2 regions of the Enterobacter sp. PL_is379 genome follow, and region 1 is predicted to be linked to the other one. Evidence: riboswitches for the same ligand, from Rfam matches in the RefSeq annotation. Region 1 holds a riboswitch; the other holds the start of a gene.
What was found. Region 1 has a riboswitch for cobalamin ahead of btuB (TonB-dependent vitamin B12 receptor BtuB). Riboswitches for the same ligand answer to the same signal wherever they lie in the genome.
Positions count from the first base shown of each region.

Region 2: it holds a riboswitch for cobalamin, as region 1 does, so the genes downstream of both, AC0TOY_RS23645 (cobyrinate a,c-diamide synthase) here and btuB (TonB-dependent vitamin B12 receptor BtuB) in region 1, are expected to answer to the same signal.

Region 1 covers NZ_JBVPGT010000021.1:91,278-99,017, forward strand. Annotated here, with positions in the region: gene oxyR (DNA-binding transcriptional regulator OxyR) at 22-948, shown strand; gene sthA (Si-specific NAD(P)(+) transhydrogenase) at 922-2,322, opposite strand; gene fabR (HTH-type transcriptional repressor FabR) at 2,519-3,157, shown strand; gene AC0TOY_RS03880 (YijD family membrane protein) at 3,167-3,526, shown strand; gene trmA (tRNA (uridine(54)-C5)-methyltransferase TrmA) at 3,616-4,716, opposite strand; cobalamin riboswitch at 4,821-4,996, shown strand; gene btuB (TonB-dependent vitamin B12 receptor BtuB) at 5,063-6,916, shown strand; gene murI (glutamate racemase) at 6,861-7,712, shown strand.
Region 2 covers NZ_JBVPGT010000033.1:490,295-498,034, reverse strand. Annotated here, with positions in the region: gene AC0TOY_RS23655 (cobalt-precorrin-8 methylmutase) at 1-227, opposite strand, end outside; gene cbiB (adenosylcobinamide-phosphate synthase CbiB) at 240-1,199, opposite strand; gene AC0TOY_RS23645 (cobyrinate a,c-diamide synthase) at 1,196-2,575, opposite strand; cobalamin riboswitch at 2,676-2,851, opposite strand; gene AC0TOY_RS23640 (L-threonine kinase) at 3,305-4,171, shown strand; gene AC0TOY_RS23635 (precorrin-2 dehydrogenase/sirohydrochlorin ferrochelatase family protein) at 4,163-4,810, opposite strand; gene cobD (threonine-phosphate decarboxylase CobD) at 4,815-5,885, opposite strand; gene cobA (uroporphyrinogen-III C-methyltransferase) at 5,924-6,694, opposite strand; gene glmS (methylaspartate mutase subunit S) at 7,213-7,662, shown strand; gene glmL (methylaspartate mutase accessory protein GlmL) at 7,662-7,740, shown strand, end outside.

The DNA.
Region 1 (7,740 bases):
CGTGGCGACGGAGGATGAATAATGAATATTCGTGATCTTGAATACCTGGTAGCGTTAGCCGAGCATCGTCACTTTCGCCGCGCGGCAGATTCCTGTCACGTCAGCCAGCCCACGCTGAGTGGCCAGATCCGTAAGCTGGAAGACGAGCTGGGCGTGATGCTGCTTGAGCGCACCAGTCGTAAGGTTCTGTTCACACAGGCAGGTCTTCTGCTGGTGGATCAGGCGCGCACCGTGCTGCGCGAGGTCAAAGTGCTCAAGGAAATGGCAAGCCAGCAGGGGGAGGCGATGTCCGGCCCGCTGCATATTGGCCTGATCCCAACCGTTGGCCCGTACCTGTTGCCGCACATCATTCCGATGCTGCACCAGACGTTTCCGAAACTCGAAATGTACCTGCACGAAGCGCAAACCCATCAGCTGCTGGCACAGCTGGACAGCGGCAAGCTCGACTGCGCCATTCTGGCACTGGTAAAAGAGAGTGAGGCCTTTATTGAAGTGCCGCTGTTCGATGAGCCGATGATGCTGGCGATCTATGAAGATCACCCGTGGGCGAACCGCGATCGCGTGCCGATGGCCGATCTGGCGGGTGAAAAGCTGCTGATGCTGGAAGATGGCCACTGCCTGCGCGACCAGGCGATGGGCTTCTGCTTCGAAGCGGGTGCGGATGAGGATACCCATTTCCGCGCAACCAGCCTGGAAACGCTGCGTAACATGGTCGCGGCGGGAAGCGGTATAACGCTGCTGCCTGCGCTGGCCGTGCCGCGCGAGCGTAAGCGTGATGGCGTGGTCTATTTGCCGTGCATCAAGCCGGAGCCGCGTCGCACTATCGGCCTGGTATATCGTCCGGGTTCACCGCTGCGCAGCCGCTATGAGCAGCTGGCAGAGGCCATCCGTGGTTCGATGGATGGCCATTTCGACAGCGCGTTAAAACAGGCGGTTCAGGCCGTTTAGTGCCGCGACCCGATAGGCTTCCGCCATGGTCGGGTAGTTAAAGGTGGTGTTAACGAAGTACTCAATGGTGTTACCACCACCTTTCTGCTCCATGATGGCCTGGCCGATATGAATGATTTCCGCGGCGCGTTCACCAAAGCAGTGAATCCCGAGGATCTCTTTCGTCTCGCGGTGGAACAGGATCTTCAGCGTACCCACGCTCATCCCCACGATTTGCGCCCGCGCCAGATGTTTAAACTGCGCACGACCCACCTCGTAAGGCACCTTCATTGACGTCAGCTGCTGCTCGGTTTTCCCTACGGAACTGATTTCCGGGATGGTGTAGATGCCCGTCGGGATATCTTCAATCAGATGCGCCGTCGCTTCGCCTTTCACCAGCGCCTGAGCCGCAATGCGTCCCTGGTCGTAAGCGGCTGAGGCCAGGCTTGGATAGCCAATCACGTCGCCGACCGCGTAAACGTGCGGCAGGGCGGTCTGATACATGCTGTTGACCTTCAGCTGACCGCGGCTGTCGGTTTCAAGCCCGATATTTTCCAGCTGCAGGGAATCGGTATTGCCGGTACGGCCGTTGGCGTACAGCAGGCAGTCCGCTTTCAGCTTCTTGCCGGACTTCAGGTGCATGATCACCCCGTCGTCACAGCCTTCGATCTTCTCGTACTCTTCGTTGTGTCGAATGACCACGCCGCTGTTCCAGAAGTGGTAGGAGAGCGAATCTGACATCTCCTGATCGAGGAACGCCAGCAGGCGGTCGCGGGTGTTGATCAGGTCAACTTTGACGTCCATTCCGCGGAAGATCGACGCATATTCGCAGCCGATGACCCCTGCGCCATAGATAATGACGTGGCGGGGTTCATGGTGCAGGCTCAGAATCGAATCGCTGTCGTAGACGCGCGGGTGCGAGAAGTCCACGTCGGCCGGATGGTAAGGACGTGAGCCGCAGGCAATTACAAATTTTTCAGCCGTGATGGTTTCAACCGACCCGTCGTGGCATTCGAGTGCCAGAGTGTGTTCATCCACAAAATGCGCGTTGCCCTGCAAAATTTCGCAGTGGTTACGCTCATAAAACCCCTGACGCATACGCGTCTGCTGGTTAATGACGGTATCCGCGTGATTCAGGATGTCGGCAAAAGATGAACGAAGAAGTCGGGAATGGTCGCTGTAAAGAGGGTTCTGGTTAAATTCGATAATGCGGCTAACGGCGTGGCGGAGGGCTTTCGAAGGGATGGTGCCCCAGTGGGTGCAACCGCCGCCGACATTATGGTAGCGCTCGATGACCGCTACTCTGGCTCCCTGTTTCACCAGACCCATAGCAGCGCCTTCGCCGCCGGGGCCGGAACCAATAACTATTGCGTCGTAATCGTAGGAATGTGGCATGGCAAGGCTTACCTGTTCTTATACATAAAAGCAACAGAATCATAACATCATTGCCAGAGTAACCCAATTATCGTTGTGCTTTTTTCCGGCAGTGGAGCACAAACCGCACGTAAACAATCATTCACAAAGCCAGGCAAACAGATTAATTTTATTCTCTGGTATAGTGCCATCAGGCCTTTGGAAGGATTCAACTATCGTGATGGGCGTAAGAGCACAACAAAAAGAGAAAACCCGGCGTTCGCTGGTGGAAGCCGCATTCAGTCAACTGAGTGCCGAGCGGAGTTTTGCCAGTTTGAGCCTGCGCGAAGTCGCACGCGAGGCCGGGATTGCGCCAACGTCCTTCTATCGTCACTTCCGTGATGTGGATGAACTGGGCCTGACCATGGTCGACGAGAGCGGCCTGATGCTGCGTCAGCTGATGCGCCAGGCGCGTCAGCGTATCGCCAAAGGGGGCAGCGTGATCCGCACCTCCGTATCGACCTTTATGGAATTTATCGGCAACAATCCCAACGCGTTTCGTCTGCTTCTGCGCGAGCGTTCGGGCACATCGGCAGCGTTTCGTGCCGCCGTCGCGCGCGAAATTCAGCACTTCATCGCGGAACTTGCCGACTATCTTGAACTCGAAAACCATATGCCGCGTGCGTTTACTGAAGCACAGGCCGAGGCGATGGTGACGATTGTATTCAGCGCGGGTGCCGAAGCGCTGGATGTCAGCATTGAACAACGCAAGCAGCTCGAAGAGCGACTGGTATTACAGCTCAGGATGATCTCCAAAGGCGCGTACTACTGGTATCGCCGTGAACAAGAGAAACTGGCACATCAAACCGAAGAGTGAAGGTGAGTAATGAAACAGTCAGGTCAGGATAAAGGGACGCTGTTGCTGGCATTGATCGCTGGCTTATCCATTAATGGTACGTTTGCCGCTATTTTTAGCTCAATCGTGCCGTTTTCGATTTTCCCGCTTATTGCGCTGGTGCTGACGGTGTACTGCCTGCATCAACGTTACCTGAACCGCACCATGCCGGTGGGGTTACCGGGGCTGGCCGCCGCCTGCTTTATTCTGGGCGTATTGCTGTACAGCACCGTGGTTCGCGCGGAATATCCGGATATCGGCTCTAACTTCTTCCCTGCGGTACTGTCTGTGGCGCTGGTGTTCTGGATTGGCTCGCGCATGCGTAGCCGTAAGAGCCAGTTACCAGAGTAAAGGGTTTTGTCATTGTAGGCCGGATAAGCGAAGCGTCATCCGGCTTTTTTGGCAGGTGGCACTTCGCTTACCTGCCCTACAAGGCCACATTACTTCGCCGTGAGGAGTACACCGCACTCCATATGGTGCGTATACGGGAACTGATCGAACAGCGCCAGACGTTCAATACTGTGCGTCTGGCCTAATGTTTCGAGATTCTTGCACAACGTCTCTGGGTTACAGGAGATGTACAAAATACGCGGGTACGCCTGCACCATCTTCTCTGTTTCGCTGTCCAGGCCACTGCGCGGCGGGTCGACAAAAATCGTCTCACACTGGTAGCTCTTCAGATCGATCCCTTCCAGGCGGTTAAACTGGCGAACGCCGTTCATGGCCTGGGTAAACTCTTCAGCGGCCATGCGAATGATCTGCACGTTGTCGATATGGTTAGCGGCAATGTTGTACTGCGCGGCGGCCACCGACGGCTTGGCGATTTCCGTTGCCAGCACGCGATCGAAGTTACGCGCCAGCGCCAGCGAGAAGTTGCCGTTACCGCAGTAGAGCTCAAGCAGATCGCCCGTTGACCCTTCCGTCGCCTTCAGCGCCCACTCCAGCATCTGCACGTTCATCGCGGCGTTCGGCTGGGTGAAGCTGTTCTCGACCTGACGGTAAACCATCTCTCTACCCGCTACCGGCAGGCGCTCGTCGATGTAGTCCTGATCCAGCATGATTTTGGTTTTGGTCGCGCGGCCAATCAGGTGAACGTTGATGTTCTGCGCGCGCAGCGCATCGCGCAGCGCTTCTGCCTGCTCGCGCCACTCGTCGTTCAGGGCTTTGTGGTACAGCAGGGAGACAATCGCCTGATTGCTTTGCGTGGTCAGGTAGTCAATCTGGAAAAGCTTGTTACGCAGTACCGGATTGTTACGCACACCGTCCATTATCAGCGTCATTAACTGGTTAATGAGCTCGCTCGCCGCCGGAAAGCTGTCCACGCGGATACGGGATTTTGTCTGCTGATCGAAAATGATGTGGTACAGGTCGTCACCGTCGTGCCAGATGCGGAACTCGGCACGCATGCGGTAGTGGCTGACAGGAGAGCGGAACACCTCGGGAACGGGCGCGTTGAAAGGCGTCATCATACTTTGCAGGCGGACAACTTTCTCTGCCAGCTGCGCGTCGTACTGTTCTGTCGGGAGGTGTTCTGGGGTCATGATGCGTCCTGAGTGATAAAGAATTACGCGGCGATTGTAGGCATTGTTCAGGGGATGTCCAGATTTAATGGCCAATAGCTGTCTGGACATCCATACGTGTCTAATTGTAGCATTCTGTTTCCGGTCTCCTGAGAGTGAAAAGGGAATCCAGTGTAAATCTGGAGCTGACGCGCAGCGGTAAAGACTGGCGGGATGAGCGTTGTAGACACTGTGTAAATGGGAAGTCTTCATCCTTATATAGCCACCTAGCCCGAAGACCTGCCGGGATCACGTCGCATTTGGTTTCATCATCGCGTGCTATCGATGAGGCCTGCGGCATCCTTCTTATATTGTGGATGCTTTAACAATGATTAAAAAAGTATCGCTGTTGACGGCGTTGTCCGTCACGGCATTTTCGGGCTGGGCGCAGGACAGCGCCGACTCGTTGGTGGTGACGGCAAATCGTTTTGAACAACCGGCAAAAACTGTTCTGGCACCGACGTCCGTCGTGACGCGTGAAGACATTGAGCGCTGGCAGGCAAAGAGCGTGGTGGAAATCATGTCACGTCTGCCTGGCGTGGATATCGCGCAAAGCGGTGGAATGGGCTCGAACTCTTCGACTTTTATTCGCGGAACGGAATCTCGCCATGTGCTGGTGCTGGTTGACGGTATTCCTTTGAATAACGCCGGGATCAGCAACGTTCCCGATCTGAGCCAAATCCCGACCTCGCTGATTCAGCGTATTGAGTACATCCGTGGTCCGCGTTCAGCCCTGTATGGCTCCGACGCGATTGGTGGCGTGATTAACATCATTACCGGACGTGATAAGCCGGGTGCAGAAATCTCAGCGGGCGTTGGCTCTAAGGGATATCAGACCTATGATGGCGCTTTCCAGCAGGTGCTGGATAAAACCAAAATCACCATGGCGGGTAACTACACCTATACCCGGGGTTTTGACATCGCCGCAAAAGATGCGCCGCGCCAGCCTGACCGCGATGGCTTTATGAGTAAATCGCTGTACGGCTCCGTGGAACAGCAGATTACCGACAGCGTGAGCGGCTTCTTCCGTGGCTTTGGTTATGACAACCGCACCGCGTATGACGGTTACGATCACTACGACGCCAACTTTATGGTGGATGGACGACCTGATACTCGCCAGCTCTACAGCCAGAACTGGGATACCGGTCTGCGTTACAACCAGGGAATTTTCCAGTCACAGCTGGTGGCGGGTTACGGTCGCAGTAAAGATCAGAACTATGATCCGAAGAAAGGGCGTTACGCTGATTCCGCCACCATGGATGACGTGAAGCAGTACACCACCCAATGGCTCAACACCGTAGAAGTCGGTCACGGCAACATTGGCGCAGGTCTGGACTGGCAAAAGCAGAAGACCCAGGCTGGAACGGGCTATCTGGAGAAAGGTTACGAGCAACGCAATACCGGCGTGTTTGTTTCGGCGATGCAGCAGTTCAGCAGCGTGACGCTTGAAGCGGCGGCGCGTAATGACGATAACTCTAACTTCGGCAACCATGGCACGTGGCAAACCAGCGCAGCGTGGGAGTTTGTGGAGGGCTATCGCGTCATTGCCTCCTACGGTACCGCATTTAAAGCACCGACCATGAGCCAGATCCACAGTGCCTCTTACGGTAATCCGGACCTTAAACCAGAGGAGAGTAAGCAGTGGGAAGGGGGCTTTGAAGGCCTGACGGGACCGGTCAACTGGCGTATCACCGGTTATCGCAATGACATTGATAATCTTATTAGCAGCGATCCGCATACGTATCGTTACTACAACGTTGACGAAGCACGTATTAAAGGTGTGGAAGCGACGGCACAGTTCGATACTGGCCCGGTCAGACATCAGATTTCCTATGATTATGTCGACCCGCGTAATGCCAAAACCAACGAAGTACTGGCCCGTCGTTCTAAGCAGCAGGTTAAGTACCAGCTTGACTGGCAGGTATGGGATCTCGACTGGAACCTTGCCTACCGTTATCTGGGCACCCGCTATGATGTCGCGATTGATCCAGACACCTATTCGTCAGAACGCGTGAAAATGGGCGGTGTCAGTCTGTGGGATGTCGCAGTTTCGTATCCTGTCACCTCACATCTCACAGTTCGTGGTAAAATAGCCAATCTGTTCGATAAAGATTACGAGACAGTTTATGGCTACCAAACTGCAGGACGGGAATACACCTTGTCTGGCAGCTACACCTTCTAATCCGCGTCCCACCGTGCTGGTGTTTGATTCCGGCGTCGGTGGGCTTTCGGTCTATGATGAGATTCGGCATCTTCTGCCGGATCTCCATTACATCTACGCCTTCGATAACGTCGCTTTCCCGTACGGGGAAAAGAGCGAAGATTTTATTGTTGAGCGTGTCGTTGAAATCGTCACCGCGGTACAAAAGCGCTATCCCCTTGCGCTGGCCGTCATCGCCTGTAATACGGCGAGCACCGTTTCTCTTCCCGCCCTGCGTGAAAAATTCCAGTTCCCGGTTGTGGGCGTCGTTCCTGCAATAAAGCCTGCCGCGCGTCTGACTGCGAACGGCATTGTGGGTTTGCTGGCCACGCGAGGCACGGTAAAGCGTCCTTATACCCGCGAGCTGATCGACCGTTTTGCCAACGAATGCCAGATAGCGATGCTGGGTTCGGCTGAGCTGGTGGAGATGGCTGAAGCGAAGCTGCATGGCAAGGCGGTATCACTCGAGGAGCTGCGTCGTATTCTTCGTCCGTGGCTGCGAATGCCCGAACCTCCGGATACCGTTGTGCTGGGCTGTACCCACTTCCCGCTATTACAGGAAGAGCTATTGGAGGTGCTGCCGGAGGGGACGCGCCTGGTGGATTCCGGTGCGGCTATTGCCCGTCGTACGGCCTGGTTGCTGGAGCATGAAGCGCCGGATGCGAAATCTACCGATGCGAATATCGCGTTTTGTATGGCCATCACGAAAGAGACTGAGCAACTTTTACCCGTTTTACGCCGTTATGGCTTTGAAACGCTCGAAAAACTGGCGCTGTAGCACGGTTTTGAGCAAAAAAGAGACGGTT
Region 2 (7,740 bases), on a different contig from region 1:
ATAACGGACGGGCGACGGAGCGCCGCGCAAAGCTGCTCCAGCGCGTCATCTGAAAACCAGAGAATATCCAGCCAGTCGAAATCTGCGGTGGTATGGATCACCCGCTTGACGATCGCCTCATGCAGCGGGCTGACGAACCGGTACTCCGGCCGCGTTTCGCGAATGATTTCGCCAATGATGTCGAAACTTTTGGCTTCAATCGCCTGGGGTTGCTGGATGTATTGCATTGTCTTTTGTCCTCAGGCCGCGCCAGCCATCAGCCAGCGTGCTGCGATAAACAGCGCCAGCGCCAGGGTGGAGGAAACCCACATCAGTCGAATCGTTCGGGAAATGTCGTCTACCGCAATCGGGCGCAGCGCGTCGCCGATCCACGGCTTTTCCACGCGCTGGCCAAAATAGGTGTTGGGTCCGCCAAGCCGGATGCCCAGCGCACCGGCAACCGTCGCTTCAGCCCACGCGCAGTTGGGGCTGCTGTGGTTATAGCGGTCGCGCCAGCCGACGCGCAGCGCGCGGGAGGGATCCTCGCGGCATAGCCACGCCGCAACGCTCAGCAAGAGCCAGCTCAGGCGCGCGGGGATAGCATTCGCCGCGTCATCCATACGGGCGCTGACCATGCCGATCGCGCGGTATTTTTCATGCTTGTAGCCCACCATTGAATCGAGGGTATTCACCGCCTTATAGGCCATCGCCAGCGGCGCACCGCCCAGCAGGAGGAAGAACAGCGGGGCGATAACGCCGTCAACCGTGTTCTCCGCGACGGTCTCCACCACCGCCCGGTTGATCTGTTCCGGCTGAAGTTGAGAGGTATCGCGCCCCACTATCCAGGAGAGCTTTTCGCGGCTTTCATCAAGGTCGCCTGCCCGCAGCGGGCGTTCAACGTCCCGCGCGGCGTTTGCCAGACTGCGCCCGGCCAGCACGGTAAATATCATCCACACCTCAATCGCCCAGCCCAGCCAGGGATGCACCCATCGTCCGAGCGCCAGCACGCCCCAGGCTATGCCCCAGGTCAGCCCCACGACGGCCAGCCACATGACGCCGCCGCCAATGCGTAACGCCGCGTCGCTATGGCAGCAGCGGCGAACACCCCGCTGCACCGCATTGATCAGGTTGCCTATCCAGCGCACCGGATGCGGCCAGCGTTGCGGGTCGCCGATGATGACATCGAGCAACCACGCGACGCACCATGCCATCAGGGTCATAGCGCCCCCCTCGCCGCCGTCAGCCAGCGGCTGAGCATCGTGGGGCGTTGGGCGAAGTGGAGGTGCAGGTAGCTTGCGAACGTGTTGCCAACCTGCCAGCCACCCGCCCATTCCTGCATCGTCACGCCATCACGCACTTTGCGGCACGCCAGTACCGCAGGGGTTTGGGGGGAGAAGTCGGAATAGTGAAACTCATGCCCACGCAGCACCTCCCCGCTATCGGCCAGCAGCGTGGGCTGGCGCGCCTGCGCCTCACAATAGCCAAAACGGGTCAGCCGTTTACCCATCCTGCTGTGGCCGGGGATAATATTGGCCATCCGGTGGGTGACCCCCTCGCTATCTTCCAGCGTGCTGCCGAGGTACATCAACCCACCGCATTCGGCGTAGATCGCCACCCCGCGCCGATGCGCCTCCCGCAGGCTGGCGAGCATCGCGGTGTTTTCCGCAAGCCGTGCCGCATGCAGCTCCGGGTAACCGCCCCCGAGCCAGACCATCTGGCAGTCAGGTAAGCGGCTATCGCGCAGCGGGCTAAAGCGGATAATGTCGACCCCGGAACGTTCAAGCAGCGTGATGTTATCCGGGTAATAGAAGTTGAAGGCCTCGTCATCGGCCATCGCGAGCGTTAACCCGCGCCCGGCGTCCCCGTCAGGGCGCGCGGGCCAGGCGCCCTGCGGTAGCGACGCCATCTGGCTGAGCGCGAGAAGTTGTTCGATATCCAGCGTACGTTCGAGAATGGCGGCAAAATTTTGCCAGGTCTGCGGGTCCGCGGCCGACTCCCGGGCGGTGACCAACCCAAGATGGCGCTCGGGCAAACCGACGCCCTCAACGTGCGGCACATAGCCCAGGACGGGTAGCGTGCAGTAGTGCTCAATGGCCGTTTTGAGCAGCTGATAATGTGATTCGCTGTTGACGCGATTGACAATCACCCCGGCAATATTGAGGGTAGGATCGAACCGCTGAAAGCCCATTACGGTCGCGGCAATCGACGTAGATACCGCCTTGCCGTCCACCAGCAGAACCACCGGACAGCCCAGCTGTTTTGCCATCGCGGCGGTGCTGCAATAGTTCGGATCGGTGCCGTAGCCGTCATACAGCCCCATCACGCCTTCAATGACCGCGATATCCGCCTGCTGCATATGCTCGCAAAACAGCGCATTGAGTATTGGCTCAGGAAGCATGAAGCTGTCGAGGTTGCGGGAGGAGGTGCCGCTGACTTTGGTATGCCAGCCGGTATCAAGATAGTCAGGGCCCACTTTATACGGCTGGACGCGTAATCCACGCTGTTTTAACAGACTCAACAGGCCAAGCGTCACCGTGGTTTTACCACAACCGCTTCCGGTACCTGCCAGAACAAACGCGTACTGCTTTGCCGCCATGACCCCGATCCTGTCCAGGGTGGTTGGGAGGTATAGATACACGTCGTCCCAGTCTTTCGACTGTATGATGCATCAGTACAACCCACTTCCCACCGAAGTTGTTGAACGTTCCCGACAGGCAGGTCTTCTGGCTTAGCGTCCTCCTCGCCCGTCCTTCCCAATCTCGCGATCAGTGGTCATTACGGGGTCGTCAGCATCACAGCAGCGGGGGCTGCGGGGGATTGTCACCCCCTTCCCTGCCACAAATGTGGCAAAACCTGTCGGCTTACATTATGAGAAAGAGTTCGTTCTCAAAACAGCAATGCTATTTGCGGCGCTTCAATTCACCTTAGGCAAATACTTAACCACAAATGAAAACCATGCTGAGTAAAACGTGGCGCCAGAATAATTGACACCTTTCTCAATAACTCAACGTTTTATCACAAAAAATAAAAAGCAAAGATAATCACGCTTAAAATCTCAATATTTATTGTTCTATGACAAGTTATTGCACTACTTGATATTTTTTCATTTTATTGTGATCAAAATTCATCAGGATATTAAAGCCCGGTAAAAACATAATATTGCTGTTCAACGTAAGTCAGTGTGATTTCATTGATGCATTACGCGTTCAGCAGGATCGCAAAATAATATGGAGACTATCCAGGTCGGAATTTGCGGTATATCAAGGTAAGAGGAATATCCTCATGACACTATGCTCCAGAAATTTCTGACCAGTAAGGTGGAAACGTGGCTGTTGCGCAATGCCCCGCGTCGTGCGGTGAGCTTATCCAGGGCTGGATTTTGGGCAGTGAGAAGCTGGTCTCCTGCCCTGTCGAATGGTACAGCACCGTTGAGGTGAGCCACGGCTCACCCCTGGCGGATGAACGCCCGCTGTCGCGCGCGATGGTCGAGCGATTGTTGCAGCACTGGCATTATCCAGCGCAGCTAAGCCAGGATATCCGCATTGACGTGCACTCGACCATCCCGGTTGCCAAAGGGATGGCCAGCAGCACCGCGGATATCGCCGCCACCGCCGTCGCCACCGCCCACCATCTGGGGCGTCAGCTCGACGAAAGCACGCTGGCAACGCTTTGCGTTTCGCTCGAACCCACCGACAGCACCGTGTTTCGCCAGTTGACCCTTTTCGATCATAACGACGCTTCCACGCAGATCGCCTGCCACGCCCAGCCCGCTCTCGACCTGCTCGTTCTGGAAAGTCCGCAAACGCTGCGTACGGCAGATTACCACCGCATCCCGCGTCAGGCGGGGCTACTGGCCGGTGCGCCAGCGCTGGAACGCGCGTGGGAAAAAGTCCAGGAGTCCTGCATAACGCAAAACCCTTATCGGATGGGCGAAGCGGCCACCCTCAGCGCCATCGCCAGCCAGACGCTGTTGCCTAAACCGGATTTTGACGCACTGCTCTCACTGGTGGAGGAGTGCGGTATTTACGGGGTAAACGTGGCGCACAGCGGCAGCGTCGTGGGTCTGATGCTGGACAGAAATAAAGACGATGTCGATTATGTGAAATGGCTGCTGGTAAAAAAACAGCTCACCCGCCACTGGCCTGAACAACACCTGCTGCGGATGGTAAAAGGCGGCGTGACGCTACTCTGACAGCAGCCTGTGCTGAATGAGCCACTCGACCTGCTGTCTGACCTCTTGCTCGTGCTCCTGCGCTAAAGCCTGCTGCAGCGGAGCATGCCGGAAGAACGCGCCCCAAAATGCACGCTTGCGCTCCCGGTCACCGCATGCGCGATTAATCCGTTCACGCAGCGTCCCCGCCAGCCGCACGCTTTCCCGCATGCCCGGAGGAAGGTGGGCGGCGACATGCGCTTTGAGGATCTTGCTGTACACCGGCGCGTTGCCCCCGCAGCTCAGCGCAATAATGACCGGCGAATGGTCGATAATGGCCGGTGAGATAAAGGTGGCAGTCGAAGGATCGTCCGTGACATTGCAAAAGATACGCTCCGCGCTGGCGGCTGCGGCGACCTGACGGTTCACCTGCGGATCGCTGGTCGCGGCAATGACCAGCCAGCACGACTGCAGATACTGCGGCGAAAACGTCGCCGGAAACCACTCGATGTCACCGCTCGCGTGCAGGCTGGCGAGTTCCGGCGTCAGGGTGGGCGCAACCAGATGCAGCATCGCCCCGGCCGCCAGCAGCCCCTTCGCCTTATGCGTCGCCACCTGCCCGCCACCGACGATCAGGCAGCGTTTCCCCTTCAGGTTGCAAAAAATCGGGAAATAGTCCATCGCCTTAGCCTTGTAAAACGTGAGTCAGCGCGGCAATAAACCGGCGGTTCTCCGCCTCGGTACGCACGGCAATCCGGTAGTAGTCGCGATCGAGCCCTGGATAGTTTTCGCAGTGGCGGATAAGAATGTGATGGCCGAGTAGCGCCGCCTTCAGGTCGAAACCCGGACGCAGACAGCGGAAGAAAATAAAGTTGGCCTGCGGCTTCCAGACCGCCAGCGATGAAAAGCGCGCCATCGCCTGCCACAGGAAATCCCGCTCCCGGGCGATAAAGGCGTGGCTGCGAGCAATATAGTCCTCATCCGACAGCAAATGTTGCCCCACAAGCGCCGAGAAGGCATTCACGGACCAGGGCTCACGGGTGCGTTTCAGCTGGTGAATGGTTTGCGTATTGCCGCTCAGCAGATACCCAAGGCGCAGCCCGGGAATAGCAAAAAACTTGGTCAGGGATCGCAGCAGGTAAAGATAGCGTGACTCCGCCAGCCGCGGCGCCAGCGTGGAGCCCTGCGGCAGAAAATCGATGAACGCCTCATCCACAATCAGCGCAATCTGCAGCGATTCGCACAGCGAGGCCAGCCGGTCGAGAAGACCGGCATCAGGCATGAGTCCGGTAGGGTTGTTTGGCGTCGCGATGAACAGGCAATCGGGACTGTGCGCGCGAACGGCGTCCAGTATGGAAACATCCACCTGGAACCCGTTCTGCTCACTCAGCGCATGGTCAATTATCTCGCAACCCTGCTGCTGTAATGCCCGGCGATATTCGGCGAAGCCCGGTACCAGCAGCATCGCCCGGCGAGGGGCAAGCGTTCGCACCAGGCCATAGATCAGCTCCGTTTCGCCATTCCCGGCAATCGTCTGGTCATAGTCGCACCGGCTGGCGCTGGCCAGCGCCTGATGAAGATGGCGGTATTCAACGTCCGGGTACTGCATGATGATATCCAGATGGGACACAATGAGCGACCTGACGCGCTCGGGCAGCCCTAACGGATTGATGTTCGCGCTAAAGTCCACCAGCAGCTCGGGATCGATCCCCAACTGCAGCCCCGTTTCCAGAACGTTACCACCATGCTCACTCATTCGTTTCACTCGTCCATTTCGAAAATGTCAGGATAACATCAGACCACAACCTGATTCAGCGCGATATGTGATGCGGTAAACGCCAGTATCTCCTGCAGGCTGACCACCTCACCAATGACGATAAGCGCCGGGGCATGCAGTTTTTGACGTTCAACCTCGAGATGGATATCGGTCAGCGTACCTTTGGCGATCTGCTGACGAGACTGGCTGGCATACATCACCACCGCCACCGGCGTTTCAGCGGACATGCCTCCCTCGATGAGCTGCTGGCAGATTTCCGTCAGCCGCGTCATTCCCATCAGAACGATCAGCGTTCCGTTGATTTGCGCCAGGGCATGCCAGTTTTGCGGATCGTTCCCCTGGCACATATGACCGGTCACAATATGAAAGCTGGAGGCGTAATGACGGTGCGTGACCGGGATCCCGGCATAGGCCAGTCCGCCAATCGCGGAACTGATCCCCGGCACAATTTCGAACGTCAGGCCGGCTTTCGCCAGCTGCTCGGCCTCTTCGCCCCCGCGGCCAAAAACGTAGGGGTCCCCGCCTTTCAGGCGCACCACCTGGCGCCCTTCCCCGGCATGCTTGACCAGCAGGGCATTGATTTGTTCCTGAGGCACCGGATGATGGCTTGGGGTTTTACCGACATCAATAATCAGACAGCCTGCCGGAGCCTGAGCCAGAAGTTCAGGGTTTACCAGGCGATCGTGAACAATCACCTCCGCATGGCGGATACAGTGCAAACCTTTTACCGTAATCAAAGACGCATCGCCAGGCCCTGCCCCTACAAGCCAAACCTTCCCTTTACTCATCGTTATATCCTCAGATTAAATATTTAAAGACGCAAGAAAGCGGGTAATTAAAATTAGTGCTGAATTATACATCCCCTCCACACGTCAAAAATTTGATGTATTTATCACTCTTTCTTAATTTTACGAATGGCGTTTATGACCAATATCAATAAAACAGTGAATACCGCCTTCCCTCTGCCATTACGACATTATTGCTTTGGACATCATGCTTAAAAAAACATATAAATCGCCTTCAGCAATAAAACAGGCGCGCGATCACAAATATTAAAATGGTTTTGTCAGCGACGTTTACAGATAAATATCAACCCTAAAATAAAGCGCGCACAAGTAACTGATATAAATCATTTTTCAATGCAACATCATTACCATCATCATTTTTGGAAGGATTTTTTGAAAATAGATCAATTGCATCCCTTTCGTCTTCAAAACACACTCCAACACCATTAACAGACCCAATGTACATTAACCGTTTTTAATACCCATTTTATTTTCACTATCAGCCCTACAGAGGATTACCCATGAAGAAATCAACACTTGTTATTGGCGTCATTGGTGCTGACTGCCATGCGGTAGGCAATAAAGTTCTGGATCGTGTTTTTACTTCCCATGATTTTCACGTCATCAATCTTGGTGTGATGGTGAGCCAGGATGAATATATTGATGCGGCCATCGAAACGGGTGCTGATGCTATTGTCGTTTCATCCATCTACGGCCATGGCGACATCGACTGCCTGGGGCTGCGCGAGCGCTGCATCGAACGCGGTATCGGCGACATTCTGCTTTTTGTTGGCGGTAACCTGGTCGTGGGTAAGCACGATTTCGCCGATGTCGAAGCCAAATTCAAAGAGATGGGTTTCAACCGCGTGTTCGCTCCGAGCCACGACCTGGAGGACGTCTGTCAGCTGATGGCGAACGATATACAGCAGCGTCAGCGCGTTGAAGAGCTCTGTCTTGAAGAGGGCTTCTGATGCAAATCGTCTCAGTCGACATTGGTTCGACGTGGACCAAAGCCGCACTCTTCACGCCGGAGGGTGATGCGTTAACGT